4 regions of the Escherichia sp. HH091_1A genome follow, and region 4 is predicted to be linked to each of the others. Evidence: predicted binding sites of a transcription regulator. Region 4 holds the regulator's gene; each other region holds the start of a gene.
The links. The regulator PurR, encoded in region 4, represses purine synthesis genes. The targets are predictions, from matches to a motif close to CANGCAAACGTTTGCNTG.
Positions count from the first base shown of each region.

Region 1: the regulator PurR is predicted to act here: its motif matches at 4,681-4,698, upstream of purT (formate-dependent phosphoribosylglycinamide formyltransferase).
Region 2: the regulator PurR is predicted to act here: its motif matches at 5,976-5,993, upstream of pyrC (dihydroorotase).
Region 3: the regulator PurR is predicted to act here: its motif matches at 3,913-3,930, upstream of purL (phosphoribosylformylglycinamidine synthase).

Region 1 is NZ_AP025747.1:2,222,826-2,230,879, forward strand. It holds gene exoX (exodeoxyribonuclease X) at 1-636, shown strand, start outside; gene ptrB (oligopeptidase B) at 633-2,693, opposite strand; gene QUF14_RS11085 (tellurite resistance TerB family protein) at 2,902-3,561, opposite strand; gene yebF (protein YebF) at 3,888-4,244, opposite strand; gene yebG (DNA damage-inducible protein YebG) at 4,311-4,601, opposite strand; gene purT (formate-dependent phosphoribosylglycinamide formyltransferase) at 4,735-5,913, shown strand; gene kdgA (bifunctional 4-hydroxy-2-oxoglutarate aldolase/2-dehydro-3-deoxy-phosphogluconate aldolase) at 5,968-6,609, opposite strand; gene edd (phosphogluconate dehydratase) at 6,646-8,054, opposite strand, start outside.
Region 2 is NZ_AP025747.1:1,339,081-1,347,134, reverse strand. It holds gene murJ (murein biosynthesis integral membrane protein MurJ) at 1-812, opposite strand, end outside; gene QUF14_RS06535 (Gfo/Idh/MocA family protein) at 922-1,845, opposite strand; gene QUF14_RS06530 (YceH family protein) at 1,847-2,494, opposite strand; gene rimJ (ribosomal protein S5-alanine N-acetyltransferase) at 2,505-3,089, opposite strand; gene mdtH (multidrug efflux MFS transporter MdtH) at 3,325-4,533, shown strand; gene grxB (glutaredoxin 2) at 4,597-5,244, shown strand; gene QUF14_RS06510 (lipoprotein) at 5,378-5,938, shown strand; gene pyrC (dihydroorotase) at 6,044-7,090, shown strand; gene dinI (DNA damage-inducible protein I) at 7,164-7,409, shown strand; gene bssS (biofilm formation regulator BssS) at 7,697-7,951, shown strand.
Region 3 is NZ_AP025747.1:3,245,687-3,253,740, reverse strand. It holds gene QUF14_RS16325 (MurR/RpiR family transcriptional regulator) at 1-790, opposite strand, end outside; gene yfhb (phosphatidylglycerophosphatase C) at 999-1,634, shown strand; gene tadA (tRNA adenosine(34) deaminase TadA) at 1,692-2,195, shown strand; gene mltF (membrane-bound lytic murein transglycosylase MltF) at 2,192-3,748, opposite strand; gene purL (phosphoribosylformylglycinamidine synthase) at 4,006-7,893, shown strand.
Region 4 is NZ_AP025747.1:2,041,492-2,049,545, forward strand. It holds gene mepH (peptidoglycan DD-endopeptidase MepH) at 1-568, shown strand, start outside; gene sodB (superoxide dismutase [Fe]) at 696-1,277, shown strand; gene QUF14_RS10150 (MFS transporter) at 1,423-2,592, opposite strand; gene cydH (cytochrome bd-I accessory subunit CydH) at 2,758-2,847, opposite strand; gene purR (HTH-type transcriptional repressor PurR) at 3,146-4,171, shown strand; gene punR (DNA-binding transcriptional activator PunR) at 4,168-5,100, opposite strand; gene punC (purine nucleoside transporter PunC) at 5,213-6,424, shown strand; gene cfa (cyclopropane fatty acyl phospholipid synthase) at 6,715-7,863, shown strand; gene QUF14_RS10180 (riboflavin synthase) at 7,903-8,054, opposite strand, start outside.

The DNA.
Region 1 (8,054 bases), 180 kb from region 4:
TGCGGTTTGCAGGGAGGGATCGTTGAGATTGCCTCTGTTGATGTCATTGACGGAAAAATCGTCAACCCCATGAGCCACCTGGTGCGCCCCGATCGTCCTATTAGTCCACAGGCGATGGCGATTCATCGCATCACCGAAGCCATGGTCGCCGATAAACCGTGGATTGAAGATGTGATCCCGCACTATTACGGTAGTGAATGGTATGTCGCGCACAACGCCAGCTTTGACCGCCGCGTACTGCCTGAGATGCCCGGTGAGTGGATTTGCACTATGAAACTGGCCCGTCGTCTGTGGCCAGGGATCAAGTACAGCAATATGGCGTTATATAAAACACGGAAGCTCAATGTACAGACGCCGCCGGGCCTGCATCATCACCGCGCGTTGTATGACTGTTATATCACCGCTGCGTTGCTTATCGATATTATGAACACCTCCGGCTGGACGGCAGAACAGATGGCCGATATCACCGGACGTCCATCGTTGATGACGACCTTCACCTTTGGCAAATACCGTGGCAAAGCGGTTTCCGACGTTGCCGAACGCGATCCGGGCTATCTGCGCTGGTTATTTAATAACCTGGACAGCATGAGCCCGGAGCTGCGTTTAACACTGAAGCATTATCTGGAAAATACTTAATCTACTGGCTTAGCGGGTAATGTTCCCTGCGCCAGCGCGACCAGAAAAGCATATTCCATCGCTACGCCTTCGTACGATTTAAAGCGACCAGATTTACCGCCATGGCCTGAGTCCATGTCGGTACAGAGCAATAAAAGATGGTTATCGGTTTTCAGCTCGCGCAATTTAGCGACCCATTTTGCCGGTTCCCAATATTGCACCTGAGAATCGTGTAAACCGGTCGTTACCAGTAAATGCGGATAAGCCTGTGCGGTGACGTTGTCATAGGGGCTGTAGCTTTTCATGTACTCGTAATATTGCGGATCCTGCGGATTCCCCCACTCTTCGAATTCGCCGGTGGTAAGAGGAATTGATTCATCAAGCATTGTTGTTACAACATCAACAAACGGTACCTGGGCGATAACGCCGTGGAACAATTCCGGGCGTTGATTAATTGCAACGCCCATCAACATGCCCCCCGCACTCCCGCCCATCGCATAACAGAGCGAAGGAGAGCCATAGCCCAGTTTTAACAATGCATCGCAGGCATCAAGATAATCATTAAACGTATTTTTCTTCTTCAGAAATTTTCCGTCTTCGTACCATTGTTGCCCCAGCTCACCACCGCCGCGAACATGGACAATGGCGTAGACAAATCCACGATCCAACAAACTCAAGCGGCTAAAACTGAAATCGGCATCAATACTTGCGCCGTAAGAACCGTAGCCATACACCAGTAGCGGGTTGTGTCCTTTGCGAAAATGTTTGCGATGATAAACCAGCGAAACCGGGACTTCGACGCCATCACGGGCGACTATCCACAGGTGTTCACTGCGGTAATTCGCCGCATCAAAACCGGGAACTTCCGTTTGTTTTAATACACGACGCTCACCGGTATCCATATCCAGTTCAAACAAAGTATCTGGTGTGGTCATGGAAGAATAACCATAACGCAATCGCGCGGTTTCAGGTTCTGGATTGTAGGCAATCCAGGTCACATAGGCCGGATCATCAAAGGCAATGCCGATGACTTCCCGAGTCTTGCGGTTAATTTGGCGCAAACTGGTTAACCCGCGCTGACGCTCTTCTACCACCAGCCAATCGGTAAACAGCGTAAAGCCTTCAAGCATGACGTTATCGCGTGGCGGAATTAACTCTTCCCACCGTTGCTCATCACGCATACGGGTACGGTATAAGCCAAAGTTTTTGCCGTGGCGGTTGGAACGCAGATAAAACCGATGCTGGTAGTGATCAAGGCTGTATTCGTGATCTTTGCGTCGCGGCAGAAAAACAAACGGCTCGGCATCGGCCATTTCCGCGTCCAGCAGGCGAACTTCACTGGTGGTGGCGCTGGCCAGATGAATGACTACATAGTGCTTCGAGGTCGTTTTATGCAGGCTGACGTAATAGGTATCGTCTTTTTCTTCGTAGATCAGTTTATCCTGCGATGCTGGCGTACCGATGGCGTGACGCCAGACCTGATAAGGAAGCAGCGTCACCGGATGCTTGCGAACATAGTAGAAAGTCCAGGAATCATTTGCCCAGACAAAGCTGGGTTCAACGTTATCCAGCAGTTCCGGATACCAGTTACCTGTTTCCAGATTACGAAAACGAATGCCGTACTGGCGTCGGGAAAGAAAATCTTCTGCCAGTGCCATAATGGTGTTATCGGGCGTAATCGCCATTCCGCCCATCGAATAAAACTCACTGTGCGCCGCGCGCTTGTTGGCATCGAGCAATGTTTCCCACTCATCCCACTCTTCGCTGAACGCCGATTGACGCTGGTAGATAGCATATTCACAGCCTGGTTCATAAATATGCCGATAGCGGTAGCCATTTTTGATGTAGGGAGCAGAAACTTCTCTTTGCGGAATGCGGTCGATGATTTCCTTTAAGATGCGATCCTGTAAGGCTTGTTGCGAGGCCATCACCCGATGACCGTAACTATTTTCTTGCTGCAGGTAGTCCAGGACTTCCGGCTGAGAACGCGTATCGTCCCGCAGCCAGTAGTAATTATCGATGCGCGTATCGCCATGAAGCGTCATGGCGTGGGGAATGCGAGCGGCTTTTGGTAGCATGTTATTGTTCTTTCTGGTTGAAACATCTTATAAGGGTGGCAAAACTCACCGGGGATGCAAGCGAAACAGGGGAGTCATTGCTTAGATGATGACAGGTAATGGCGCGGATTTCGAATGTTATGCAGACAGAGAAGATCAGCCTGTTCAAATGGCTGTGCGGTTCTGGATAGCCCGAAATAGTCAACTTCAGGCTATCCAGAGAGCGGAATTATTCCGCCAAAGTACGTTTTTGCTGTTCGAGATCGCGTTCAATACCTTCACGAACATCCTGGGGGATTTTCAGCGCGTCACCCAGGGCATTCAGGTAACTGCGTTCCATAAAATGGTCAATATCAATAGCCGCGCAGCTCAGGAAATAGATTTCCAGCGCCTCTTCTTCATTACGAACCCCGGTAGCCAGGCGTTGTGGATCCAGCGGTTGTTCTATTGCCTGCTCAATGAGTACACGCCCCTGCTCTTCCACGCCGGCTTCACGCAATTGCTGGTCGATTGCCGCACGTTCTTTGGCATCAATATGACCATCACTTTTAGCGGCAAAGACCAGCGCAAGGATCAAACGTGCCGTACGCTCATCCAGCGGCGTACTTTGCGCGCCAAACTGCGGTTCGTCCTGATGCGCCGCGCGAATTTTATCTTTGTATTTATTCCACAGCACCGTACCCGCTACCGCTCCGCCGCCAAGCAGCAACGCGTTGGTGCCATATTTCGTAAGAAGTTTACGTGCTGATTTATTTGCGACCAGCAGCCCAGCCAGTCCGCCTAATGCGCCAGGCACTAAAAGTTTGCCCAATCCCTGATCCGCAGACGAGGAGGTAGAAGAACTGCTTTGCCCAAGCAGGGATTGCAGTTGATTTAACCAGTTAGCCATATTTGCTCCTCAATAACCATTTTTAGTGCCTGTAGCATAGCGGATGAGGATGTCAGAAAATGTATATCGAGACAAAAGATGCGCAAATAAGCCGGTCGGCAGGCCGTTATTCAAAGAAATTCGCGCCAGGTAAGGTGTTCACTGTATATCAGGTGATAAGGGTATTTTAGGTGAACGTAATTTGACGTTTTGAGTGGCATTGTTTGATGCTGATTGCCCGATGCGACACTGTTGCGTCTTCCCAGGCCTACGATTGAAGTGCCTTATAGGGCGGACCAGGCACTCGCGCCGCATCCGCCGACGGTCAATCGAATTATCAGAGGCCATTAACGCCGCTGATATTCCGCCATTCCCGCTTTGCAGTCCACGCTGACCTGGTAATGAATATCGGCACTTTTACCACGCACGGTTAGCGGTACTGACCATTTATCATCTTTACCCTGAATGTCCTGCAAACTGACCCATGCCACAGGATCGGCCTGACCGACAATTTTTTGATCATCTGCCCAGCGCGCCACGCGATTTTGTTGATAATCACGTTTTACGCTCGCGGCAATTCCGGCAGCATCCAGACCTTCACACTTTGGGAAAGTGACCGACTTGCTGGTTTCATTATTGGCAGCGAAAACTGATGCGCAGGCAGAAACCAACAACAGCCCTAAAAACGCCCCTCTTTTTTTCATGTTTTTCTCCATAGCACAATGATTCAGGAGAAAGCATGGTACAAATTGTCAGGAGCGCAAGTTGCTTCAGGCCGCGTGTGAGGCATCTTCCTCTTCGGATTCAGCACCGACGACCTGTGGGGACGGTAATTTGCCGGTTTTCAGAATGGTGCTCAGCACATCTTTTTGTTCTGCCAGCCATAGCGAAAGGGCTTCACGTTGCTCGTCTTCCATTTGCACTGGAGAATTTGTCAGCCAGGTGTCAAGCAGATCCGCCGTATCAAGCATTTTGTCATAAGCATCGGCTTCCTTTTTGCTGGTAAACGACATTTTCTCTTCGCCCTCACGAATGACTACGTATTTAACTTCAACCGCCATTTGCAGCCTCTCATAATAACTGTGATTTTATACAGTATATTTCTTCTCGATTGGGAAATCAACAGCAACAATAAAGACACGCGCAAACGTTTTCGTTTATACTGCGCGCGGAATTAATCAGGGGATATTCGTTATGACGTTATTAGGCACTGCGCTGCGTCCGGCAGCAACTCGCGTGATGTTATTAGGCTCCGGTGAACTGGGTAAAGAAGTGGCAATCGAGTGTCAGCGTCTCGGTGTCGAGGTGATTGCCGTCGATCGCTATGCCGACGCACCAGCCATGCATGTCGCGCATCGCTCCCATGTCATTAATATGCTTGATGGTGATGCATTACGCCGTGTGGTTGAACTGGAAAAACCACATTATATCGTGCCGGAGATCGAAGCTATTGCCACCGATATGCTGATCCAGCTTGAAAAGGAAGGACGGAATGTTGTCCCCTGCGCTCGCGCAACGAAATTAACGATGAATCGCGAGGGTATCCGTCGCCTGGCGGCAGAAGAACTGCAGCTACCCACTTCAACTTATCGTTTTGCCGATAGTGAAAGTCTTTTCCGCGAAGCAGTTGCCGCTATTGGCTATCCCTGCATAGTTAAACCGGTAATGAGCTCTTCCGGCAAAGGGCAGACGTTTATTCGTTCCGCCGAGCAGCTTACACATGCGTGGGAATACGCTCAGCAAGGTGGACGCGCCGGAGCGGGCCGCGTGATTGTTGAAGGCGTCGTTAAGTTTGACTTCGAAATTACCCTGCTAACCGTCAGCGCAGTGGATGGCGTCCATTTCTGTGCACCGGTAGGTCATCGCCAGGAAGATGGCGACTATCGTGAATCCTGGCAACCGCAGCAAATGAGTCAGCTGGCTCTGAAACGTGCGCAGGAGATTGCCCGCAAAGTAGTACTGGCACTGGGCGGTTATGGTCTGTTTGGTGTCGAGCTGTTTGTCTGTGGTGATGAGGTGATTTTCAGTGAGGTCTCCCCTCGCCCGCATGACACCGGGATGGTGACGTTAATTTCTCAGGATCTCTCGGAATTTGCCCTGCATGTGCGTGCTTTCCTCGGACTTCCGGTTGGCGGGATCCGCCAGTATGGCCCTGCAGCTTCTGCCGTTATCCTGCCACAACTGACCAGTCAGAATGTCACGTTTGATAATGTGCAGAATGCCGTAGGGGCAGGTTTGCAGATTCGTTTATTTGGTAAGCCGGAAATTGATGGCAGCCGTCGTCTGGGTGTAGCGCTGGCGACCGCTGAGAGTGTTGATGAAGCGATTGAGCGCGCAAAGCACGCCGCAGCACAGGTAAAAGTACAAGCTTAACCCCGGCGAAAAACGCTACAAAAATGCCCGATTCACGATCGGGCATTTTGACTTTTATAGCTTAGCGCCTTCTACAGCTTCACGCGCCAGCTTAGTAATGCGGTCGTAATCGCCCGCTTCCAGCGCATCTGCCGGAACCAGCCAGGAACCACCGATGCAGAGCACGCTTTTCAGCGCCAGGTAGTCACGGTAGTTAGCCGGAGAAATACCACCTGTCGGGCAGAAACGGACCTGGGAGAACGGACCCGCGATCGCCTGCAGGGCTTTCACGCCGCCGTTAGCTTCAGCCGGGAAGAATTTGAACTCTTTCAAACCGTAGTCCATACCCAGCATCAGTTCGGAAACAGTGCTGATCCCCGGAATCAGAGGAATAGTCCCTTCGGTAGCAGCTTTCAGCAGCGGCTCGGTCAGACCCGGGCTAATTGCGAACTGTGCACCCGCTTCGGTGACTTCTGCAAGCTGCTGTGGATTCAGCACCGTACCGGCACCCACAATCGCTTCAGGCACTTCTTTGGCGATAGCACGGATAGCGTCAACTGCACACTCGGTACGCAGAGTCACTTCCAGAACGCGCACCCCACCAGAAACCAACGCTTTTGCCATCGGCACCGCGTGTTCCAGTTTTTTTACCACGATAACCGGTACAACCGGGCCGGTGGTGAGGATTGATTCTGCACTTGTTTTCCAGTTTTTCATCAGAGTTTTCTCTCGCCTGATTACAAATTTGTCGTCTTAAAAAGTGATACAGGTTGCGCCCTGTTCGGCACCGGACAGTTTTTCGCGCAAGGCGCTGAATAATTCACGTCCTGTTCCCACGCGTGACGCGCTCAGGTCAGGAATGTGTGGTTCGCGAGCAGCCAGTTCCGCTTCGTCTACCAGCAGCGTCAGTTCGCCTGTCTGTCCATTCACACGAATGATGTCCCCGTCGCGCACTTTTGCCAGCAGCCCGCCATCGTAGGCTTCTGGTGTTACGTGGATAGCTGACGGCACTTTACCTGAAGCGCCGGAGAGTCGTCCATCGGTAACTAACGCAATTTTGAAACACCGGTCCAATAATACACCAAGTGGCGGCATGAGTTTATGTAATTCTGGCATTCCGTTCGCTTTTGGCCCCTGATGACGGACAACAACGACACAATCGCGGTCCAGCAAACCCGCTTCAAAGGCCGGCATAACGTCATGCTGGCTTTCAAAAACAACCGCAGGCGCTTCAATCACCTGGTTCTCAACCGGCACGGCAGAGGTTTTCATAACCGCGCGGCCCAGGTTACCGCTTAACACTTTTGTCCCACCATGATGAGAGAAAGGTTGTTCGAAGGAAGCGATCACATTGCTGTCGAGTGATTTTTCCGCCCCTTCCCGCCAGTCCAGTTCACCATTATTCAGCCATGGTTCAAGGGTATAACGAGACAGACCAAAGCCTGCCACCGTATTGACATCTTCATGCAGCAGGCCTGCTTTGAGCAGTTCACGCACCAGAACCGGTACGCCACCTGCCGCCTGGAAGTGGTTAATATCGGCCGGACCGTTCGGGTAGAGACGTGCCATCAGCGGTACAACATCAGAAAGGTCAGAGAAGTCATCCCAGTTAATCTGAATACCAGCCGCGCGCGCCATCGCCACCAGGTGCATGGTGTGGTTAGTGGAACCACCGGTCGCCAGCAGTGCAACAATACCGTTCACCACCACTTTCTCATCGATCATCTTACCGATCGGCATCCATTCATTACCATTGCCGGTCATGCGTGTAACCTGGCGCGCAGCTGCAGCGGTCAAAGCATCGCGCAGCGGGGAGTCCGGATGAACAAAAGAAGAGCCCGGCAACTGCATCCCCATAAACTCCACCACCATCTGATTCGTATTGGCGGTACCGTAGAAAGTACATGTCCCTGGAGCATGATAAGACGCAGCTTCTGACTCCAGCAGCGCCATGCGGTCCACTTTACCTTCAGCATAAAGCTGGCGAATACGCACTTTTTCTTTATTTGGCAAACCGCTTGCCATCGGACCTGACGGCACAAACACCGCAGGCAAATGCCCAAACGACAGGGCTGCCATCGTCAGACCCGGAACAATCTTGTCGCACACACCGAGGAACAGCGCACCATCAAACATGTTATGGGACAGCCCCACCGCCGCAG
Region 2 (8,054 bases), 700 kb from region 4:
AGGCGGTCGGCGTAATACATCCACGACACCGAACCGGAAGCAAGAAACGAGGCAAAAATGGTGTTGATGATTAAGGAGATCTGGCTCACAGAGACGCCAAGGATCGCTGGTCCCATCTGTTTCACCACGCGCATTGCCCCGGCATCGTGGAAGTTAATGCGTGGCAAAACCAGCATGCCGATCTTCTTCAAATGCGGTAGCTGATACACCAGCTGTAGGATGCCGCCGACCGTAACAGCCCATGCCAGCGCCAGCACCGGAGGATTAAAGTACGGTGCGGCAAACAGCGCGAAGCCAATCATGCTGATGTTAAGCAGTGTTGGAGCAAATGCCGGAATCGAGAAGCGGTTCCAGGTATTCAGAATCGCACCCACCAGCGACGCCAGGGAAATCAGCAAGATATAAGGAAAGGTAATCTGTAATAACTGGGTAGTCAGGGCAAATTTGTCGGCCGTGTCAGCAAAACCCGGCGCGGTCACCATGATCACCCACGGCGCGGCGAGCATCCCGGCGACCGTCACAACCGCCAGCGCGAGTGTCAGCAGGCCAGAAACATACGAGACAAAGACCCGCGTGGCGTCTTCACCCTGCTTGCTTTTATATTCCGCCAGAATCGGTACAAATGCCTGGGAAAATGCCCCTTCGGCAAAAATACGGCGCAACAAGTTAGGAAGTTTAAAAGCGACGAAAAAGGCGTCGGTTGCCATCCCTGCGCCAAAGATTCTGGCGACAATTGCGTCACGTGCGAAGCCAAGCACACGCGAAAACATGGTCATCGAGCTGACGGCGGCCAGCGATTTTAATAAATTCATCGGTGTTCTAATCCAGACCCACGGGCAAAACGCCTGCAAGGCAGGCGCTGAAAGAGGCGAATAGTCTACCTGGATTATGGTGAATTGCTACCGCCAGATGTTACAGGGTTTATTCACTCATCGCATCGCGCCAGATCTTGTCAACGATACGTTGCGCCAGCACGGCCTGTTCGCCGGCGGTTTGCGGAACTGTCTGATTTTGCACGCATTCAATGAAGTGCCGCGCACAGCCGACAAATCCACGTTGCTCAAGAGTACTCTGCCAACCAAGAATCGGTTTATGCACTACGCCCTGCCCGCGCTCCTCACGCCATTCGCGCATATCTGTAATATCGATGAGCGCACCGTCAGTCACGGCCTGCACGGCTTCACGCTGACTTCCGGCACGGCGATGCATACAGGTGGTGATCTGCAAAGGACCGGCCGAAAAATGGTGCTCGGCAAACAGCATTTCGCCAGCGTCATTAGTCAGTAGCGTACCGCCATCCAGAGAGGCTTTACCGCCCGACAACCACAGCGCGGTATCCACCACATGCAGATAATCATCCAGCAACGTGAAATAAAGATCGTGTGGCCCGACACTATTGCTACGATGTTTATCCATTCTTAGCGAGGCTGCGGTGGCGAGTTGCGTTTTTAACTCACCGTAGAGTGGTGCGAAACGACGGTTAAAACCGACCATCAACGTCAGTTTTTTCCGCGCCGCCAGTTCCACCAGCCGTTCAGCATCGCGCAGATTTTCTGCCAGCGGTTTATCGACACAGACATGTACCCCCGCATTGAGTAACATACTGACCACGTCAAAGTGGCTGGCGGTGCTGGAATGCACAAAAACTGCATCGCAACTAGCGGCAAGGCTGGATAACGAATCGGCATAAGGAATGCGCCAGCTGTCACAAATTGGCAAGGCTTTCGCGCGCGTAGGCGACCAGGCGCCTTGTAAGGTCCAGTCAGATGCTGCCGCCAGCACCGGCAACCACGCTTTTTGCGCGATGCTGCCTAATCCCACTACGCCGATACGTAATTTTTTCACTTTAATCTCCCAGATGGGCCAGCAACGAATCAAGACGCTGTTTCAGTTCTGCCACTTCAATTTCCAGGGTTTCGACGCGGGCCTGTAAATCACCGTTACCCACGTTCGACGTATCCGTTAGCGGCGGCTGTTCCTCAACATCACCACTGAAAAGATGCATGTAACGGCTTTCACGTTTACCGGGTTCACGCGCCAGACGCACAACAAAAGGGCCATCTTCGCGATTCGCCAGTTGTTCAAGCGTCGACTCCACTTCCGCCATATCGCTGAACTCATACATTCGCGCGGCGCGACTGCGCAGTTCTCCCGGTGTCTGGGCACCACGCAATAACAACGTGGTGATTAACGCCACTTCTGCGGCGCTCAGTTTCAGATCGCCAAATTCTGAATTACAAAAACGTTGCTCATATTTGGTGACCCGATTACCAAAACCGCTCACCGTGCGAAGATAATGACGTTTGACCAGGTTATCCAGCTGCTCCTGCACTTCAGATTCACTCAGATTCATGACCGGTTCACGGTTCGTTTTCTGATTACAGGCCGTTACTACACCATTTACTGATAGCGGGTATTGCTCCGGCGTAGTCACCTGTTTTTCCAGCAAGCAGCCAATCACGCGGGCTTCCAGAGCAGTAAGTTGATATTTCATCAGATTCTCCTTAGCGGCCAGGCGTCCAGTCTGGGGTGGTTAATGCCGTCAGAACATGATCGCGCCATTGTCCATCAATCAACAGATAGTTTTTCGCATAGCCTTCTTTTTCAAAACCCAATCGCGCCAGTAAATCACCGCTGCGTTTATTGTGCGGCATATAGTTGGCCATAATGCGATGAATATGTTGGGTGCGCTGCATATAACGAATAGCTGCGGTCAGGGCTTCAAACATGAGTCCTTTGCCCTGCCATTTTTGCCCAATCGAATAACCGAGATAGCAGGCATGAAAAGAGCCGCGAACAACATTGGAAAAATTGGCAACGCCAATAATCTCTTTTTCGTCCGGGTCGAATAAGCCAAAGTAGAAAGCTGAACCTTGTTTATGAAATTCGTTAATCATCCCCAGCCTGGCCTGCCATCCTGAAGGATAGCAGTGGCTTTCGTCGCGCACTGGCTCCCAGGGCTTGAGGAAATGGCGATTCTCTGCGTAATAATCCGCAAGACGCCAGGCATCACGATCATGCACCAGACGCACGACCAGTCGGTCAGTGGTTAAGCGCACTTTTGGCACGTTACTGCGATAGCCAAACATTCTATACCTACTCCTTCCCGTAACGTCTTTAATACGCTGTAAGTATTACTATACCTGCGCAACCAGACCCTGTGAAAAGTCCAGAATGCCATTTTCTGCATTATTCACATATTTGATAAAAACTCTCTATCAAAGCGACGTTTTGATAAAAAAATATTGTCCCCGAAGTGATGGGAAAAGTCTTAGCGGCAATGCAGAATAGAAAGTGCTCATCTTTTATTTCCCGGGAGGGGAAATGTCCCGCGTGTCGCAGGCGAGGAACCTGGGTAAATATTTCCTGCTCATCGATAATATGCTGGTCGTGCTGGGGTTCTTTGTTGTCTTCCCGCTGATCTCTATCCGCTTCGTTGATCAAATGGGCTGGGCCGCCGTCATGGTCGGTATTGCCCTCGGCCTACGCCAGTTTATTCAGCAAGGTCTGGGGATTTTCGGCGGCGCAATTGCCGACCGCTTTGGTGCCAAACCGATGATTGTCACCGGTATGCTGATGCGTGCCGCCGGATTCGCCACAATGGGTATCGCCCACGAACCGTGGCTACTGTGGTTTTCATGCCTGCTTTCGGGACTCGGCGGCACGTTGTTTGATCCTCCGCGTTCGGCGCTGGTGGTGAAACTAATCCGCCCGCAGCAGCGTGGCCGTTTTTTCTCACTATTAATGATGCAAGACAGCGCTGGTGCTGTCATTGGCGCATTGTTGGGAAGCTGGCTGTTGCAATACGACTTTCGCCTGGTTTGTGCCACAGGAGCCGTTTTGTTTGTGCTGTGTGCAGCGTTCAATGCGTGGTTGTTACCGGCATGGAAACTCTCCACCGTACGCACGCCCGTTCGCGAAGGCATGACCCGCGTGATGCGCGACAAGCATTTTGTCACCTATGTCCTGACGCTGGCGGGTTACTACATGCTGGCTGTACAAGTGATGCTGATGCTGCCAATTATGGTCAACGACGTGGCGGGCGCACCCTCTGCCGTTAAATGGATGTATGCCATTGAAGCGTGTCTGTCTTTAACGTTGCTCTACCCTATCGCCCGCTGGAGTGAAAAACATTTTCGTCTGGAACACCGATTGATGGCTGGGCTATTAATAATGTCATTAAGCATGATGCCAGTGGGTATGGTCAGCGGCCTGCAACAACTTTTCACTCTGATTTGTCTGTTTTATATCGGGTCGATCATTGCTGAGCCTGCGCGCGAAACCTTAAGTGCTTCGCTGGCGGACGCAAGAGCTCGCGGCAGTTATATGGGGTTTAGCCGTCTGGGTCTGGCGATTGGCGGCGCGATTGGTTATATCGGTGGTGGCTGGCTATTTGACTTGGGTAAATCAGCGCACCAACCAGAGCTTCCGTGGATGATGCTGGGCATTATTGGCATCTTCACTTTCCTTGCGCTGGGTTGGCAGTTTAGCCAGAAACGCACCGCGCGTCGTTTGCTGGAACGCGACGCCTGATTTGATACTCCCCCCTGACTCCTCCATACTGAAAGTGAACTGACAGCCAAATGGAGGAGTCACGTGAAGCTATACATTTACGATCACTGCCCTTACTGCCTCAAAGCCCGCATGATTTTCGGCCTGAAAAATATCCCCGTCGAATTACATGTTCTGCTCAATGACGACGCAGAAACACCCACCCGGATGGTCGGTCAAAAACAGGTTCCCATTCTGCAAAAAGATGACAGCCGCTATATGCCAGAAAGCATGGACATCGTTCACTATGTCGATAAACTCGACGGCAAACCGTTACTGACCGGCAAACGTTCGCCTGCCATTGAAGAATGGCTGCGCAAGGTCAACGGCTACGCCAACAAACTGCTGTTACCGCGTTTTGCCAAATCGGCATTTGATGAGTTTTCTACTCCCGCCGCACGCAAATATTTTGTCGACAAGAAAGAAGCCAGCGCGGGTAATTTTGCCGACCTGCTGGCCCACTCTGACGGTCTGATTAAGAATATCAGCGATGATTTACGTGCGCTGGACAAACTTATCGTCAAACCGAACGCCGTGAATGGCGAACTTTCGGAAGACGATATTCAGCTATTTCCGCTCCTGCGTAATCTGACGCTGGTAGCCGGAATCAACTGGCCAAGCCGCGTTGCTGATTACCGCGATAATATGGCGAAACAGACACAAATCAATTTGTTATCATCAATGGCGATTTAATCCTGACCCGCCGCGGCAGCCTGTATTCGCGGGTTGCCGCCGTTTTCAGTTTTTTCTGCTGGCGAGTTTATCGCTGGTGACACATGCTGCGTTGTGTCAGGATATTGACGCAGATTTCATGTCGAGGACTACCATGAACAAGTTTTTATTTGCCGCTGTATTGTTCGTCAGTGGCCTGCTCGTTGGCTGTAATCAACTCACCCAATACACCATCACCGAACAAGAAATTAACCAGTCGCTTGCGAAACATAATAATTTCTCAAAAGATATCGGTTTACCCGGCGTGGCTGACGCCCATATTGTTCTGACAAACCTGACCAGCCAAATTGGTCGCGAAGAGCCGAATAAGGTTACCCTAACCGGAGACGCCAATCTGGACATGAACTCCCTGTTCGGTAGCCAGAAAGCGACCATGAAACTGAAGCTGAAAGCGCTGCCTGTGTTTGATAAAGAAAAAGGCGCGATCTTCCTGAAAGAGATGGAAGTAGTCGATGCGACGGTACAACCGGAAAAAATGCAAACGGTGATGCAAACGTTGCTTCCCTATTTGAACCAGGCATTACGCAATTACTTTAACCAGCAACCTGCTTATGTCCTGCGCGAAGATGGCAGTAAGGGCGAAGCAATGGCGAAGAAACTGGCGAAAGGTATTGAAGTGAAGCCTGGTGAAATTGTCATTCCGTTTACTGATTAATCACGAGGGCGCATTTGCGCCCTTTATTTTTCGTGCAAAGGAAAACGTTTCCGCTTATCCTTTGTGTCCGGCAAAAACATCCCTTCAGCCGGAGCATAGAGATTAATGACTGCACCATCCCAGGTATTAAAGATCCGCCGCCCAGACGACTGGCACCTTCACCTCCGCGATGGCGACATGTTAAAAACTGTCGTGCCTTATACCAGCGAAATTTATGGACGGGCTATCGTAATGCCCAATCTGGCTCCGCCCGTGACAACCGTTGAGGCTGCCGTGGCATATCGCCAGCGTATTCTCGACGCCGTACCTGCCGGGCACGATTTCACCCCGCTGATGACCTGTTATTTAACAGATTCGCTGGACCCTAATGAGCTGGAACGTGGATTTAACGAAGGCGTGTTCACCGCTGCAAAACTTTACCCCGCAAACGCAACCACTAACTCCAGCCACGGCGTGACGTCGGTTGATGCAATCATGCCGGTACTTGAGCGCATGGAAAAAATCGGTATGCCGCTACTGGTGCATGGTGAAGTGACACATGCAGATATCGACATTTTTGATCGTGAGGCGCGCTTTATAGAAAGCGTAATGGAACCGCTTCGCCAGCGCCTGACCGCGCTGAAAGTCGTTTTTGAGCACATCACCACCAAAGATGCTGCCGACTATGTCCGTAACGGAAATGAACGGCTGGCAGCCACCATCACTCCTCAGCATCTGATGTTTAACCGTAACCATATGCTGGTTGGTGGCGTGCATCCACACCTGTACTGTCTGCCAATACTCAAACGCAATATTCACCAACAGGCATTACGTGAACTGGTCGCCAGCGGTTTTAATCGTGTATTCCTCGGTACGGATTCTGCGCCGCATGCACGTCATCGCAAAGAGAGCAGCTGCGGCTGCGCGGGCTGCTTCAACGCCCCAACCGCGCTGGGCAGTTACGCTACCGTCTTTGAAGAGATGAATGCTCTGCAGCACTTTGAAGCATTCTGTTCTGTAAACGGCCCACAGTTCTATGGCTTGCCGGTCAACGACACATTCATCGAACTGGTCCGCGAAGAACAGCAGGTTGCTGAAAGCATCGCATTGACTGATGACACACTGGTGCCATTCCTCGCCGGGGAAACGGTACGCTGGTCCGTTAAACAATAAAAATCGTAGCTTCCTGTTGTCATTAGGTTATTTTAACTGTATAAATAACCAGTATATTCAACAGGGGGCTATTATGCGAATTGAAGTCACCATAGCGAAAACTTCTCCATTGCCAGCGGGGGCTATTGACGCCCTGGCTGGCGAACTTTCCCGCCGTATTCAGTATGCGTTTCCTGATAATGAAGGCCACGTATCGGTACGTTATGCCGCAGCGAATAATTTATCGGTTATTGGCGCGACAAAAGAAGATAAACAGCGCATTAGCGAAATTCTCCAGGAAACGTGGGAAAGCGCCGATGACTGGTTTGTCAGCGAATAATATGCAGTGATTTTTTTTTGCCGGGTCGCCCCGGCTTTTTTATTTTACTTACGAATTTCGAGTACAAAATTTCTACACTTCCTCAAAATAATTGCACAATATGCTAAAAAAATATGAATGACATGCTGTTTTATTGTTCATATAAATCTTAAAAGCAAAAATTTATCTGTTCCCCCCTTTAAAAATTCGGTGAATACCCTTACTTATTGGTATACTGAAGTTGCTTCAGATAAAAACGCATTGAACCTCGAATAACGTTGTCTAGTAACACGAATTAGGGGGCCATGATGGAAAAAAATAATGAAGTCATTCAGACTCATCCGCTCGTAGGGTGGGACATCAGCACCGTTGATAGCTATGATGCGCTGATGTTGCGTTTGCATTACCAGACCCCAAATAAGTCCGAGCAGGAAGGGACTGAAGTTGGTCAGACGCTCTGGTTAACCACTGATGTTGCCAGACAATTTATTTCGATATTAGAAGCAGGAATCGCCAAAATTGAATCCGGTGATTTCCCGGTAAACGAGTATCGGCGTCATTAACATGACATGACCATCCACCCAAAAGGCACCTCACTGGTGCCTTTACCATTTCTGGGTTGTATATCTGCATTCAGTTAATTACTCTGCTTAAACCATGAGAGCA
Region 3 (8,054 bases), 1.2 Mb from region 4:
GATCCTGCTGAATCAGAGCAATGAACAGTAAATCCGTTAACATTCCCTGAGCGTGACAAGCAGAGATTGAAGCACTGTTTGTCGCTTGTTCTTCGGCAATGGTATACAGGCAATGAGAAGCACGCTGTTGCAGGGCATTGGGAGTAAAGCCGGTAATCGCCAGCACTTTTCCGCCCACTCGCAGCATCTCATCTGCCGCCAGGTTTAACTCGCGTCGTACACCGGTGTAGGATATGGCTAATAACAGATCGTCAGGGGACGACGCCTGTACTGTAGCGAGTAGCGCATGCATATCGCGCACTGCGGCAGCATTGAAGCCAATCTTCATCAGCTTCCAGGCAAAGTTTTGCGCCACCAGACCCGAAGCGCCAATACCGGTCAGAATTATCCGCCGTGCAGAGCGCAACATTGTTACGCATTCATGCAGTTTCTCTTCACTATTAACATTTAGCGTTGCGTACATAGCGGCAGTATTTTCTTTAATCAGTTTTTCGCCAACCAGCCGTAACGGATCATCACCGCGGATTTGATTATGAATGGGCACGGAGGGAGATTCCGGCTGGCTTGCCAGCGCTTCACTCAATGCCAACTTAAGTGCCGGAAAACCTTTATTGCCGAGTTTTTGCGCGAACTTCACGACGCTGGACTGACTGACTCCGGCTTCGTTGGCCAGTTGCTGAGAGCTTAAATGGCGCGCCGTATCAGGTTGTAGCAGCAGATAATCCGCCAGTTTTTTATCACTCTGGGCAAGCCCCTGGTAACGCTGACGGATACGAAGTAAGCCGTTCATATCTTTCCTCGCGATGAAATAGTGGCGACAACAGGCAATATGAGACAAACGCGAGTGAATTTTATATTCCATTGCCGCTAATTGCCATGAATTAAAAATTCCAGTTAGCCATGATGCGGTCGATTGTTGCCGGAAAAGTGATGATCTATCTGTTAGGCTATGTAGTAGCGAAAATTAATCAGGATGTTTCAGTCCAGAGGAGTATGGTTTGGCAACTCACGAGCGTCGTGTGGTGTTTTTTGACTTAGATGGAACATTGCATCAGCAGGATATGTTCGGCAGTTTTATGCGTTATTTACTGCGTCGCCAACCTCTGAATGCATTACTTGTCCTGCCGTTGTTGCCGGTCATTGCCATCGCGTTATTGATAAAAGGTCGTGCAGCACGATGGCCGATGAGTCTGCTTCTTTGGGGATGCACTTTTGGTCACAGTGAAGCGCGCTTACAGGCGTTGCAGGCCGATTTTGTGCACTGGTTTCGCGACAATGTTACCGCTTTTCCGCTTGTCCAGGAGCGTTTGACTACCTACCTGTTAAGTTCCGATGCGGATATTTGGTTGATCACAGGATCTCCGCAGCCGCTGGTTGAAGCGGTTTATTATGATACGCCCTGGTTGCCGCGGGTTAATCTTATTGCCAGTCAGATCCAGCGGGGTTATGGCGGTTGGATATTGACGATGCGTTGTCTGGGACATGAAAAGGTCGCGCAACTGGAGCGCAAAATTGGCACGCCGCTGCGGCTGTACAGTGGCTATAGCGACAGTAATCAGGACAATCCACTGCTTTATTTCTGCCAGCATCGCTGGCGGGTAACCCCGCGTGGTGAACTCCAGCAACTGGAATAGAGTAAAGCATAGCGTACGTGTATAATGCGCCGCGCTTTTATAACCGGAGTTTTCTTTTTGTCTGAAGTCGAATTTAGCCACGAATACTGGATGCGTCACGCGCTGACGCTGGCGAAGCGTGCATGGGATGAGCGGGAAGTGCCGGTCGGCGCGGTATTAGTGCATAACAATCGGGTAATCGGCGAAGGCTGGAACCGTCCGATTGGTCGACATGATCCCACCGCACATGCAGAAATCATGGCTCTGCGGCAGGGCGGTCTGGTGATGCAAAATTATCGTCTGATCGACGCCACGTTGTATGTCACGCTCGAACCCTGTGTAATGTGTGCCGGAGCAATGATCCACAGTCGCATTGGTCGCGTGGTCTTTGGTGCGCGTGACGCGAAAACGGGCGCTGCGGGATCTTTAATGGATGTGCTGCACCATCCGGGTATGAATCACCGAGTGGAAATTACAGAAGGAATACTGGCGGATGAGTGCGCGGCGTTGCTCAGTGACTTCTTTCGCATGCGCCGACAGGAAATTAAAGCGCAGAAAAAAGCGCAATCCTCGACGGATTAATTTTGTTTCTCTTCACTCCCTTTCCTCGAAAACAGCAGAGAGGGAGAGTGGGTCAAATAGTTTGATGACGACTGGGAAAGAAACGAGAGAAAAGGAAATTTCTCTTTGCCCAGCTCCGTTGGCGATACTGCCGGATAATCCTGCGCCAGTTGTATCGCCGCTTCTGTAGCCTGCTTCTCTTTCTCTTGCAGATACCCCACCAGGCTAATCTGATACTTACGAATATTTTCGACATAAGCGTAGGCTTCATGCCCACGTGCGTAGCCGTAAGTCAGCTTGCTGTAATAGGGTTTCTGGCTAAGTAAAGGCAGGCGCTGTTTCACGTCAGCCCAACTGTCAGGATTACCTTTAGTTTTTGCCGTCAGGGCGCGGGCATCCAGCATATGCGCATAGCCCATATTGTACGCGGCGAGGGCAAACCAGATCCGTTCGTTCTCCGGCACACTTTCCGGCACTTTACTCATCATATCCTGCAAATAACGCACGCCGCCGCTGATGCTCTGTTCGGCATCGGTACGATCCGTTATGCCGAGGCTTTGCGCGGTATTTTTGGTTAACATCATCATGCCACGCACACCCGTCGGTGAAGTGGCCTGTGCATCCCAGTGCGATTCCTGATAAGCAATAGCGGCCAGCAAACGCCAGTCAATTTCTTCGGCGTACTTCTCAAACAGCGGTTTCAACTGCGGCAGTACGGTATCGACGGCGCGTAAAAACGTGCGTGTATCGACGTAATCAAAATCATCGCCATGCCCCAGGTATTTCTCTTCAATGCGTGCCAGCGTGCCGTCTTCATTCATTTCGTTGAAGAAGTCGAGCAGAGCGGCAGAAAGGGTATTATCGCCATCTAATCGGCTAAACCAGGTCACCGGCTGTTCGTCGGTGATATCAAGCGCTACAGCGAGTTCCGGGTGAACGCGCTGAAACAGGCTGATGGCGACAGAATCAGCAATGGTGTAATCGAGTTTTCCTTCGATGACATCTTCCATTAATTCTGCTGAGCCTTTTTTGTCGTCTACCTTCCAGCTTAATTCCGGGAATTTTGTTTCTTTCAGGGTCTGGAGATCGTTAACCACCACATGGCCTGGTGCGATGGTAAGTTGCTCCGCTGTCAGATTGCCCAGCGTACGCGGGCGATACTGACCCACTTTATAAACCAGTTGTTGTGACACGGAATAGTAGGTAGGGCCAGGCTGATAGTTTTTTACCCGCTCACTGTTATAAACCAGTCCTGCAGCCAGCAGATCGGCGTTGCCGTTATCGAGGTCGTCAAACAGCTGGCTGATATTCTGCCGCACGGTCACTTTCAGTTTTACGCCGAGGTACTCGGCAAACTGTTTCGCCAGTTCGTAATCCAGGCCAAAAGGTTTCCCGTTGATTTCGTTATAAGTCAGTGGGGTATGAATAGTGCTCACACGCAACTCTCCCCGCGCTTGAATGGCGGCGATACGGTTGTCGGCTTTACCAAACCAGGGAATGGATGGCCAGAGAGCGACCGCGAGCAGCAGTGCCAGAATGCCGATGAACAGATAATTAATCTTTAATTTTTTCAATTAGTTAATTCTCTGTGTCGTGCGCATCCCAGCTTGAAAAAACGTAATAATAGTGAAAGGTTTACTCATAAATGAGCGGCATTTTGCGTAAACCAGCGCCAGTTGGCAACTTATTACAGCCATTGGCGGCACGCGTTGCTAATTCACGATGGTGATTTTATTTCCACGCAAACGGTTTCGTCAGCGCATCAGATTCTTTATAATGACGCCCGTTTCCCCCCCTTGGGTACACCGAAAGCTTAGAAGACGAGAGACTTATGATGGAAATTCTGCGTGGTTCGCCTGCATTGTCGGCATTCCGAATCAACAAACTGCTGGCACGTTTTCAGGCTGCCAGGCTCCCGGTTCACAATATTTACGCCGAGTATGTCCATTTTGCTGACCTCAATGCGCCGTTAAACGATGATGAGCACGCACAACTTGAACGCCTGCTGAAATATGGCCCGGCACTCGCCAGCCACGCCCCGCAAGGCAAACTCCTGCTGGTGACTCCGCGTCCTGGTACCATCTCTCCCTGGTCTTCGAAAGCGACCGATATCGCCCATAACTGCGGGCTGCAACAGGTAAACCGCCTTGAGCGCGGCGTTGCTTACTATATAGAAGCCGGTACGCTGACCCATGAACAATGGCAGCAGGTGACCGCTGAACTGCACGACCGCATGATGGAAACGGTCTTTTCTGCTTTAGATGATGCAGAGCAGCTGTTTGCACACCATCAACCGACTCCGGTCACCAGCGTTGATTTGCTGGGGCAGGGCCGTCAGGCGCTAATCGACGCTAACCTGCGTCTTGGCCTGGCACTGGCGGAAGATGAAATTGACTATCTGCAGGATGCATTCACAAAGCTGGGTCGTAACCCGAACGACATCGAGCTGTATATGTTCGCCCAGGCGAACTCTGAGCACTGCCGCCACAAAATTTTTAACGCCGACTGGATTATCGACGGAGAACAACAGCCGAAATCGCTGTTCAAGATGATCAAAAATACCTTCGAAACCACGCCGGATCACGTTCTTTCTGCTTATAAAGATAACGCCGCCGTGATGGAAGGTTCCGAAGTGGGCCGCTACTTTGCTGACCATGAAACGGGCCGCTACGACTTCCATCAGGAACCGGCGCATATCCTGATGAAAGTCGAAACCCACAACCACCCAACGGCGATTTCTCCGTGGCCGGGCGCAGCAACCGGTTCCGGTGGCGAAATTCGCGATGAAGGTGCCACCGGCCGCGGCGCGAAGCCGAAAGCTGGTCTGGTCGGTTTCTCCGTATCTAACCTGCGTATTCCTGGCTTTGAACAACCGTGGGAAGAAGATTTCGGTAAGCCTGAGCGCATTGTCACCGCGCTGGACATCATGACAGAAGGTCCGCTGGGCGGCGCGGCATTTAACAATGAATTTGGTCGTCCGGCACTGAACGGCTACTTCCGTACCTATGAAGAAAAAGTGAACAGCCACAACGGCGAAGAGCTGCGCGGGTATCACAAACCGATCATGCTGGCGGGTGGGATCGGCAACATTCGCGCCGATCACGTACAAAAAGGCGAGATCAACGTCGGTGCGAAACTGGTCGTTCTCGGCGGCCCGGCAATGAACATCGGTCTTGGCGGCGGCGCGGCCTCTTCCATGGCCTCCGGCCAGTCTGACGCGGATCTCGATTTCGCGTCCGTTCAGCGCGATAACCCGGAAATGGAACGTCGTTGCCAGGAAGTGATCGACCGCTGCTGGCAGCTTGGCGACGCGAACCCGATTCTGTTTATCCACGACGTCGGCGCGGGTGGCCTTTCTAATGCCATGCCGGAGCTGGTGAGCGACGGCGGGCGCGGCGGTAAATTTGAACTGCGCGATATCCTGAGCGACGAACCGGGCATGAGCCCGCTGGAAATCTGGTGTAACGAATCCCAGGAACGCTACGTGCTGGCCGTTGCTGCCGATCAGTTACCGCTGTTTGACGAACTGTGTAAGCGTGAGCGCGCACCGTACGCGGTGATTGGTGAGGCCACCGAAGAATTACATCTTTCTCTGCACGATCGTCATTTTGATAATCAACCCATCGATCTGCCGCTCGACGTACTACTTGGCAAAACGCCGAAGATGACCCGCGATGTGCAAACGCTGAAAGCGAAAGGCGACGCGCTGGCCCGTGAAGGGATCACCATCGCTGACGCGGTGAAACGTGTGTTACATCTGCCGACTGTGGCGGAGAAAACCTTTCTGGTGACCATCGGCGATCGCAGCGTAACCGGCATGGTGGCGCGCGATCAGATGGTGGGTCCGTGGCAGGTGCCGGTCGCTAACTGCGCAGTCACTACCGCCAGCCTCGACAGTTACTACGGTGAAGCGATGGCAATAGGCGAACGTGCGCCAGTTGCACTGCTGGATTTCGCCGCTTCTGCCCGCCTGGCGGTCGGTGAAGCGTTAACTAACATCGCCGCTACGCAGATTGGCGATATCAAACGCATTAAACTTTCCGCTAACTGGATGGCGGCAGCAGGTCATCCAGGTGAAGACGCGGGCCTTTATGAAGCCGTTAAAGCGGTGGGCGAAGAGCTTTGTCCGGCGCTGGGCCTGACGATTCCGGTGGGTAAAGACTCCATGTCGATGAAAACCCGCTGGCAGGAAGGTAGCGAAGAGCGCGAAATGACCTCGCCGCTTTCGCTGGTGATTTCTGCATTTGCCCGCGTGGAAGATGTGCGTCACACCATCACGCCGCAGCTTTCTACCGAAGATAACGCACTGCTGCTGATTGATCTGGGCAAAGGCAATAACGCGCTGGGTGCAACGGCGCTGGCGCAGGTTTATCGTCAGCTTGGCGACAAACCGGCAGATGTACGCGATGTCGCGCAACTGAAAGGCTTCTATGACGCGATTCAGGCGCTGGTTGCACAGCGTAAGCTGCTCGCGTATCACGACCGCTCTGATGGCGGGCTGGTGGTAACGCTGGCGGAAATGGCCTTTGCTGGTCATTGCGGCATTGACGCGGATATCGCCACTCTGGGTGACGATCGCCTGGCGGCGTTGTTTAACGAAGAACTGGGTGCGGTGATTCAGGTTCGAGCCGCTGACCGTGAAGCAGTTGAAGCGGTACTGGCACAGCATGGGCTTGCTGATTGCGTCCATTATGTTGGGCAGGCGGTTTCCGGTGACCGTTTTGTAATTACCGCCAACGGGCAGACTGTATTCAGCGAAAGCCGCACCACGTTGCGTGTCTGGTGGGCAGAAACTACCTGGCAGATGCAGCGCCTGCGTGACAACCCGGAGTGTGCCGATCAGGAACATCAGGCGAAATCTAACGACGCCGATCCGGGCCTGAATGTGAAACTGTCGTTTGATATCAACGAAGATGTGGCAGCACCGTATATTGCCACTGGTGCGCGTCCGAAAGTTGCCGTGCTGCGTGAGCAGGGGGTGAACTCGCATGTTGAAATGGCGGCAGCTTTCCACCGTGCAGGCTTCGATGCAATCGATGTGCATATGAGCGACCTGCTGGCTGGACGCACGGGCCTGGAGGATTTCCACGCTCTGGTAGCGTGCGGCGGTTTCTCCTACGGTGATGTGCTGGGTGCTGGTGAAGGCTGGGCGAAGTCTATCCTGTTCAATGACCGTGTACGCGATGAGTTTGCAACCTTCTTCCACCGTCCGCAAACGCTGGCGCTGGGGGTATGTAACGGTTGTCAGATGATGTCTAACCTACGCGAACTGATCCCAGGTAGCGAGTTGTGGCCACGTTTCGTGCGTAACACCTCCGATCGCTTTGAAGCGCGTTTCAGCCTGGTAGAAGTGACACAAAGCCCGTCGCTGCTGTTGCAAGGGATGGTGGGTTCGCAGATGCCGATTGCTGTCTCTCACGGCGAAGGGCGCGTGGAAGTGCGCGATGCGGCGCATCTGGCGGCACTGGAAAGCAAAGGGCTGGTGGCACTGCGCTATGTCGATAACTTCGGTAAAGTCACCGAAACCTACCCGGCTAACCCGAACGGTTCTCCGAATGGTATTACGGCGGTCACGACTGAAAGTGGTCGAGTCACCATTATGATGCCGCACCCGGAACGTGTTTTCCGTACTGTCAGTAACTCCTGGCATCCGGAAAACTGGGGCGAGGATGGCCCATGGATGCGTATTTTCCGCAATGCGCGTAAGCAGTTGGGGTAAGTCGTCAAGCTATTGGTTTTGCTGCCCGGATGTGGCATTCACGCCGCATCCGGCATTAAACGCCAACCACTATCATAAGCTCCCAACTCCGGGAGCTTTTTTTGTGTCTGTAAATCACGACAATGGGTGGTTTACCGTGTCGCTTTTTGGCGACATTTAAT
Region 4 (8,054 bases):
CGCTTCTAAAAACGCCAAAACTCGCAGCAAACACGTCGTCAATAAAACGGCCTCAGCCAGCTTTACCGAAAAGTGTACCAAACGTAAGGGCTATAAATCGCATTGTGTGAAAGTCAAAAATGCCGCGTCAGGAACCCTTGCCGACGCACACAAAGCGAAGGTGCAAAAAGCCACAAAAGTGGCAATGAATAAACTGATGCAGCAAATTGGTAAGCCATATCGTTGGGGTGGCAGCTCACCGCGTACCGGTTTTGATTGCAGCGGTCTGGTTTATTACGCTTATAAAGATTTGGTAAAAATTCGTATTCCGCGTACGGCGAATGAAATGTATCACCTGCGTGATGCAGCACCTATCGAACGTAGTGAACTGAAAAACGGCGACCTGGTCTTCTTCCGTACTCAGGGACGCGGTACAGCCGATCATGTCGGCGTGTATGTCGGCAACGGCAAATTTATTCAGTCACCGCGTACGGGTCAGGAAATTCAAATCACTTCTCTCAGTGAAGACTACTGGCAGCGCCACTATGTTGGCGCTCGCCGGGTAATGACCCCAAAAACACTTCGCTAAAACTTTACCCTGTTGTTACGGCAACAGGGTAAGTTCATCTTTTGTCTCACCTTTTAATTTGCTACCCTATCCATACGCACAATAAGGCTATTGTACGTATGCAAATTAATAATAAAGGAGAGTAGCAATGTCATTCGAATTACCTGCACTACCATATGCTAAAGATGCTCTGGCACCGCACATTTCTGCGGAAACCATCGAGTATCACTACGGCAAGCATCATCAGACTTATGTCACTAACCTGAACAACCTGATTAAAGGTACCGCGTTTGAAGGTAAATCACTGGAAGAGATTATTCGCAGCTCTGAAGGTGGCGTATTCAACAACGCAGCTCAGGTCTGGAACCATACTTTCTACTGGAACTGCCTGGCACCGAACGCGGGTGGCGAACCGACTGGAAAAGTCGCTGAAGCTATCGCCGCATCTTTTGGCAGCTTTGCCGATTTCAAAGCACAGTTTACTGATGCAGCAATCAAAAACTTTGGTTCTGGCTGGACCTGGCTGGTGAAAAACAGCGATGGCAAACTGGCTATCGTTTCAACCTCTAACGCGGGTACTCCGCTGACCACCGATGCGACTCCACTGCTGACCGTTGATGTCTGGGAACACGCTTATTACATCGACTATCGCAATGCACGTCCTGGCTATCTGGAGCACTTCTGGGCGCTGGTGAACTGGGAATTCGTAGCAAAAAATCTCGCTGCATAATAACTGATGGCAAATGCAACATTGCCTGATGCGCTTCGCTTACCATGCCAACTCGGATGAAGCGTTAACACCGCATCCGGCAAGATAAATCGCACGTTGCCAGCAACTGTAACGCAGAAGGTTATCCTTCTGCGTTTTTGTTTAATTAGCTGTTGGCAACGCAAACTGCCTCAGGTTGTTTTCTGGCTGACATAAACACCAGCAATAATGCCAGTCCCGCGACAATCGCCCCCATCACCGGCACAAAACTGTATCCCAGCCCAGCGGAAATTACCGCACCACCAGCAGCTGCTCCCAGCGCATTTCCAAGATTAAAGGCACCAATATTGACTGATGAAGACAGACCAGGCGCTTCACTGGCGACACGCATCACGCGCATCTGTAACGGCGGTACGACCGCAAAGGTTGCTGCTCCCCACACCACCATGCTAATAGCTGCGCCAAACTCATTGCGGGCCAGGAACGGGATTGCCAGCATAATCACCATCAGCAGCAACAAAAAGCCTTTCAACGTGCCGTTAACTGAACGATCTGCCAGTTTGCCGCCGAGATAGTTCCCAATAGAGAACCCGACACCAATCAGCACCAGCATTGCCGTGACGAACACCGGTGTTGCGTGGGTAATACTTTGCAGTACCGGAGAGATATAGGTGTAGAGGGTAAACATGGCGCCAGCTCCCAGCACCGTCGTCAGCAATGCAGACAGCACCTGCGGACGCATTAATACCGCCAGCTCTTTTTTCACTTCAGGTCGCGCCCCTGCGCCACCTTTAGGTAATGAGAAGAACAGACTTACCATTGAAATCACGCCCAGCCCCGCCGTTGCCAGAAATGACATCCGCCAGCCGATGGTTTCACCCAACCAGGTCGCCGCCGGCACGCCACCGATATTTGCCAGGGTTAACCCCATAAACATAGTGGCAACTGCGCTGGCCTGTTTATGTTTTGGCACCACGCTTGCGGCCACGACTGAACCCAAACCAAAAAATGCTCCGTGATTCAGGCTGGTCAAAATGCGTGAAAGCATCAGGGTCATATAATCCGGCGCGATGGCGGAAAGTACGTTGCCGAGCGTGAAAATCGCCATCAGGAAAATCAACGCACTGCGGCGGGCACGATGAGAAAGTAGAAGCGTCATCAGCGGCGCGCCCACCATTACGCCAACTGCATAGGCACTGATTAACATTCCGGCAGCAGGAATCGAGACATCCACACCGCGCGCAATGACGGGCAACAAGCCCATTGGCGAGAACTCCGTTGTCCCGATACCAAACGCGCCAATCGCCAGCGCCAGCAACGGATAGTTAATTTTCATGCCTTATCTCCACCTCTTCGCGTCATTACGCGATATTCATTAAAGTGGCGAAAGCATGACAGCAATCACAAAAAAATGAAAATAACAAAAAGAGAAAACACTTTTGCCATTTTGCTAACAAACAGGAAGGAGATGCGAGGGAGAACGCGCTCCCTCGAGAGGAAATCAGTGCAGCGCGGCAGTCAAACCCACGGCCACGATCAAACCGAGGACGATAATCGTTGTTACCAGTGAAAATTTAAGGTCGGTGCTCATCAAGTTTTCTCCTTTTTTATTACCACACAAAAAGTGATATTACGCATTTTTACACACTGTGATGAAAAAATCTCCCGTCATTTATAATGATAAGTGTTTTTACCACTTCCCCTTTTCGTCAAGATCGGCCAAAATTCCACGCTTACACTATTTGCGTACTGGCCATTGACCCCTTCCTGACGCTCCGTGTCGTTTTTCCGGCGTACCGCAACACTTTTGTTGTGCGTAAGGTGTGTAAAGGCAAACGTTTACCTTGCGATTTTGCAGGAGCTGAAGTTAGGGTCTGGAGTGAAATGGAATGGCAACAATAAAAGATGTAGCGAAACGAGCAAACGTTTCCACTACAACTGTGTCACACGTAATCAACAAAACACGTTTCGTCGCTGAAGAAACGCGCAACGCCGTGTGGGCAGCGATTAAAGAATTACACTACTCCCCTAGCGCGGTGGCGCGTAGCCTGAAGGTTAACCACACCAAGTCTATCGGTTTGCTGGCGACCAGCAGCGAAGCGGCCTATTTTGCCGAGATCATTGAAGCGGTTGAAAAAAATTGCTTCCAGAAAGGTTACACCCTGATTCTGGGTAATGCGTGGAACAATCTTGAGAAACAGCGGGCTTATCTGTCGATGATGGCGCAAAAACGCGTCGATGGTCTGCTGGTGATGTGTTCTGAGTACCCAGAGCCGTTGCTGACGATGCTGGAAGAGTATCGCCATATCCCAATGGTGGTAATGGACTGGGGTGAAGCAAAAGCTGACTTCACCGATGCGGTCATTGATAACGCGTTCGAAGGCGGCTACATGGCCGGGCGTTATCTGATTGAACGCGGTCACCGCGAAATCGGCGTTATCCCCGGCCCGCTGGAACGTAACACTGGCGCAGGCCGCCTTGCCGGTTTTATGAAGGCAATGGAAGAAGCGATGATCAAAGTGCCGGAAAGCTGGATTGTACAGGGTGACTTTGAACCTGAATCCGGTTATCGCGCCATGCAGCAAATACTGTCGCAGCCGCATCGCCCTACTGCCGTCTTCTGTGGTGGCGATATCATGGCAATGGGCGCACTTTGTGCTGCTGATGAAATGGGTCTGCGCGTCCCGCAGGATGTTTCGCTGATCGGTTATGATAACGTGCGCAACGCCCGCTATTTTACGCCGGCGCTGACCACGATCCATCAGCCAAAAGATTCGCTGGGTGAAACAGCGTTCAACATGCTGTTGGATCGTATCGTCAACAAACGTGAAGAACCGCAGTCCATTGAAGTGCATCCGCGCTTGATTGAACGCCGCTCCGTGGCTGACGGCCCGTTCCGAGACTATCGTCGTTAATCACCCGTTGCGGGAGTCTCTTCCGGCTCCCGCAGCCACTCCTTATTCAGCGTCTCACTATCGCCGAGATACTCAAGCAACCAGGTTAACGCAGGCGACATATCATTTTGCTGCCATGTCAGACAACATGCCGAATCCGGAAAGGGGTTTTCCAGTTCTAATGCTACCCACTTCCCCTCATTAAGCCACGGTTTGGCGAAATGTGTTGGCACCATCCCTATGCATAATCCTGCCGAGATACAGGTTGCCGATGATTCCCAGTCAGGCACGACAAGTCTTTTTTGGTTATCCAGCAACCAGGTAATACGTTTAGGTAGCGTTCGTGAGGTGTCTTCGCGCACCAATGACGGCCAGTTGCGCAACGTATCATCGCTGAACGGGCCATCCATCAACGCCAGCGGGTGGTGGCTGGCAACAACGCAACTCCAGCTTAGCATCCCCATATCCCGGAAGGCATAACGACCGCCTACCGGAATCGCGCGTGTTGCGCCAATCGCCAGTTCCACGCGCCCGTCGGAAAGCGCATCCCAGACACCGTTGAACACTTCCTGAAAGACAAGAAGTTCGACATCATCAAAATGGCGATAAAAATCAACGATCATCTGCCGTGTACGTTCTGGCCTGACAATATTATCCACTGCGATAGCTAACTGACCGCGCCAGCCGTTCGCTATCTGCTGACATTGCTGCCGAGTGATCTGCATTTTTTTGACAACAGAGCGCCCTTCTTTGAGAAACCACGCCCCGGCAGCGGTCAGTTCCACATCACGGTGACGTCGTTCAAACAGAGGCACCGCCAGCCACTCTTCCAGCTGACGCACGGTATAGCTGACCGCAGAAGGAACGCGATGCAACTCCTGGGCTGCAGCGCTAAAACTACCATTACGCGCTACCGCATCAACAACTTCGAGTGAATATTCTGACCACATAGTCTGCCTGCAAAATTTTTGAAACCAGTCATCAAATATTACCGTTTCACAACACTAATTTCACTCCCTACACTTTGCGGCGGTGTTTAATTGAGAGATTTAGAGAATATACATGCAACCTGGGAAAAGATTTTTAGTCTGGCTGGCAGGTTTGAGCGTACTCGGTTTTCTGGCAACCGATATGTATCTGCCTGCTTTCGCCGCCATACAGGCCGACCTGCAAACGCCTGCGTCTGCTGTCAGTGCCAGCCTTAGTCTGTTCCTTGCCGGATTTGCCGCAGCCCAGCTTCTGTGGGGGCCGCTCTCCGACCGTTATGGTCGTAAACCGGTGTTATTCATCGGCCTGACAATTTTTGCGTTAGGTAGTCTGGGGATGCTGTGGGTTGAAAACGCCGCCACGCTGCTGGTATTGCGTTTTGTACAGGCTGTAGGTGTCTGCGCCGCGGCGGTTATCTGGCAAGCGTTAGTGACGGATTATTATCCTTCACAGAAAGTTAACCGTATTTTTGCGACCATCATGCCGCTGGTGGGTCTATCTCCGGCACTGGCTCCTCTGTTAGGAAGCTGGCTGCTGGTCCATTTTTCCTGGCAGGCGATATTCGCCACCCTGTTTGCCATTACCGTGGTGCTGATTCTGCCTATTTTCTGGCTCAAACCCACGACGAAGGCCCGTAACAATAGTCAGGATGGTCTGACCTTTACCGATCTGCTACGTTCTAAAACCTATCGCGGCAACGTGCTGGTATACGCGGCCTGTTCAGCCAGTTTTTTTGCATGGCTGACCGGTTCACCGTTCATCCTTAGCGAAATGGGTTACAGCCCGGCAGTGATTGGTTTAAGCTATGTCCCGCAAACTATCGCGTTTCTGATTGGTGGCTATGGCTGTCGCGCCGCACTACAAAAATGGCAAGGCAAGCAGTTATTACCGTGGTTGCTGGTGCTGTTTGCTGTCAGCGTCATTGCGACCTGGGCTGCGGGCTTCATTAGCCATGTGTCGCTGGCCGAAATCCTGATCCCATTCTGTGTGATGGCGATTGCCAACGGCGCGATCTACCCGATTGTTGTCGCCCAGGCACTGCGTCCTTTCCCACATGCAACTGGTCGCGCCGCAGCGTTGCAGAACACTCTACAACTGGGTCTGTGCTTCCTCGCAAGTCTGGTAGTGTCCTGGCTTATCAGTATCAGTACGCCATTGCTCACCACCACCAGCGTGATGTTATCAACAGTAGTGCTGGTCGCTCTCGGTTACATGATGCAACGCAGTGAAGAAGTGGATTGCCAGAGCCATGGCAATGCCGAAGTGGCGCATAGCGAATCACACTGATCTATATCGATATGCTTATACTTAGGCTGCTAACAAAATTTTGTTGTATGATTGAAATTAGCGGCCTATACTAATTTCGAGTTGTTAAGACTACGATAAATATTATGTTTTTATGGGGACAGGAACGTTCCCTACTCACTATGGATGGTCATTTCGGCAAGGGTTCCTCCTTTCCCTCTGTTCTACGTCGGATTATAGACTCGCAGTTTTTTCTGCGAGATTTCTCACAAAGCCCAAAAAGCGTCTACGCTGTTTTAAGGTTCTGATCACCGACCAGTGATGGAGAAACTATGAGTTCATCGTGTATAGAAGAAGTCAGCGTACCGGATGACAACTGGTACCGTATCGCCAACGAATTACTTAGCCGTGCCGGTATAGCCATTAACGGTTCTGCCCCGGCGGATATTCGTGTGAAAAATCCCGATTTTTTTAAACGCGTTCTGCAGGAAGGATCGTTGGGGTTAGGCGAAAGTTATATGGATGGCTGGTGGGAATGTGACCGACTGGATATGTTTTTTAGCAAAGTCTTACGCGCAGGTCTCGAGAACCAACTCCCCCATCATTTCAAAGACACGCTGCGTATTGCCAGCGCTCGTCTCTTCAATCTGCAGAGTAAAAAACGTGCCTGGATAGTCGGCAAAGAGCATTACGATTTGGGTAATGACTTATTCAGTCGCATGCTTGATCCGTTCATGCAATATTCCTGCGCTTACTGGAAAGATGCCGATAATCTGGAATCTGCCCAGCAGGCGAAGCTCAAAATGATTTGTGAAAAATTGCAGTTAAAACCAGGGATGCGCGTACTGGATATTGGCTGTGGTTGGGGCGGACTGGCGCATTACATGGCGTCTAACTATGACGTAAGCGTGGTGGGCGTCACCATTTCTGCTGAACAGCAAAAAATGGCTCAGGAACGCTGTGAAGGCCTGGATGTCACCATTTTGCTGCAAGATTATCGTGACCTGAACGACCAGTTTGATCGTATTGTTTCTGTGGGGATGTTCGAGCACGTCGGACCGAAAAATTACGATACCTATTTTGCGGTGGTGGATCGTAATTTGAAACCGGAAGGTATATTCCTGCTCCATACTATCGGTTCGAAAAAAACCGATCTGAATGTTGATCCCTGGATTAATAAATATATTTTCCCGAACGGTTGCCTGCCCTCTGTACGCCAGATTGCTCAGTCCAGCGAACCCCACTTTGTGATGGAAGACTGGCATAACTTCGGTGCTGATTACGATACTACGTTGATGGCGTGGTATGAACGTTTCCTCGCTGCATGGCCAGAAATTGCGGATAACTACAGTGAACGCTTTAAACGGATGTTTACCTATTATCTGAATGCCTGTGCAGGTGCTTTCCGCGCCCGTGATATTCAGCTCTGGCAGGTGGTGTTCTCTCGCGGAGTCGAAAACGGCCTTCGAGTCGCTCGCTAGAGGCTATTCTATCGCCCCCGCTCCGGGGGCGATTTCAGATCAGGCTTCTGTACCTGGTTGATTCATGGCATTTTCTCGTGCCGCCAGCACACGTTCTACCGTATCTACCACTGCCTGAGTTTGTGGATCGATTTCAATGTTGACGCGTGCGCCGAGTTTTTTCTTCCCAAGGGTAGTGCGTTCCAGTGTTT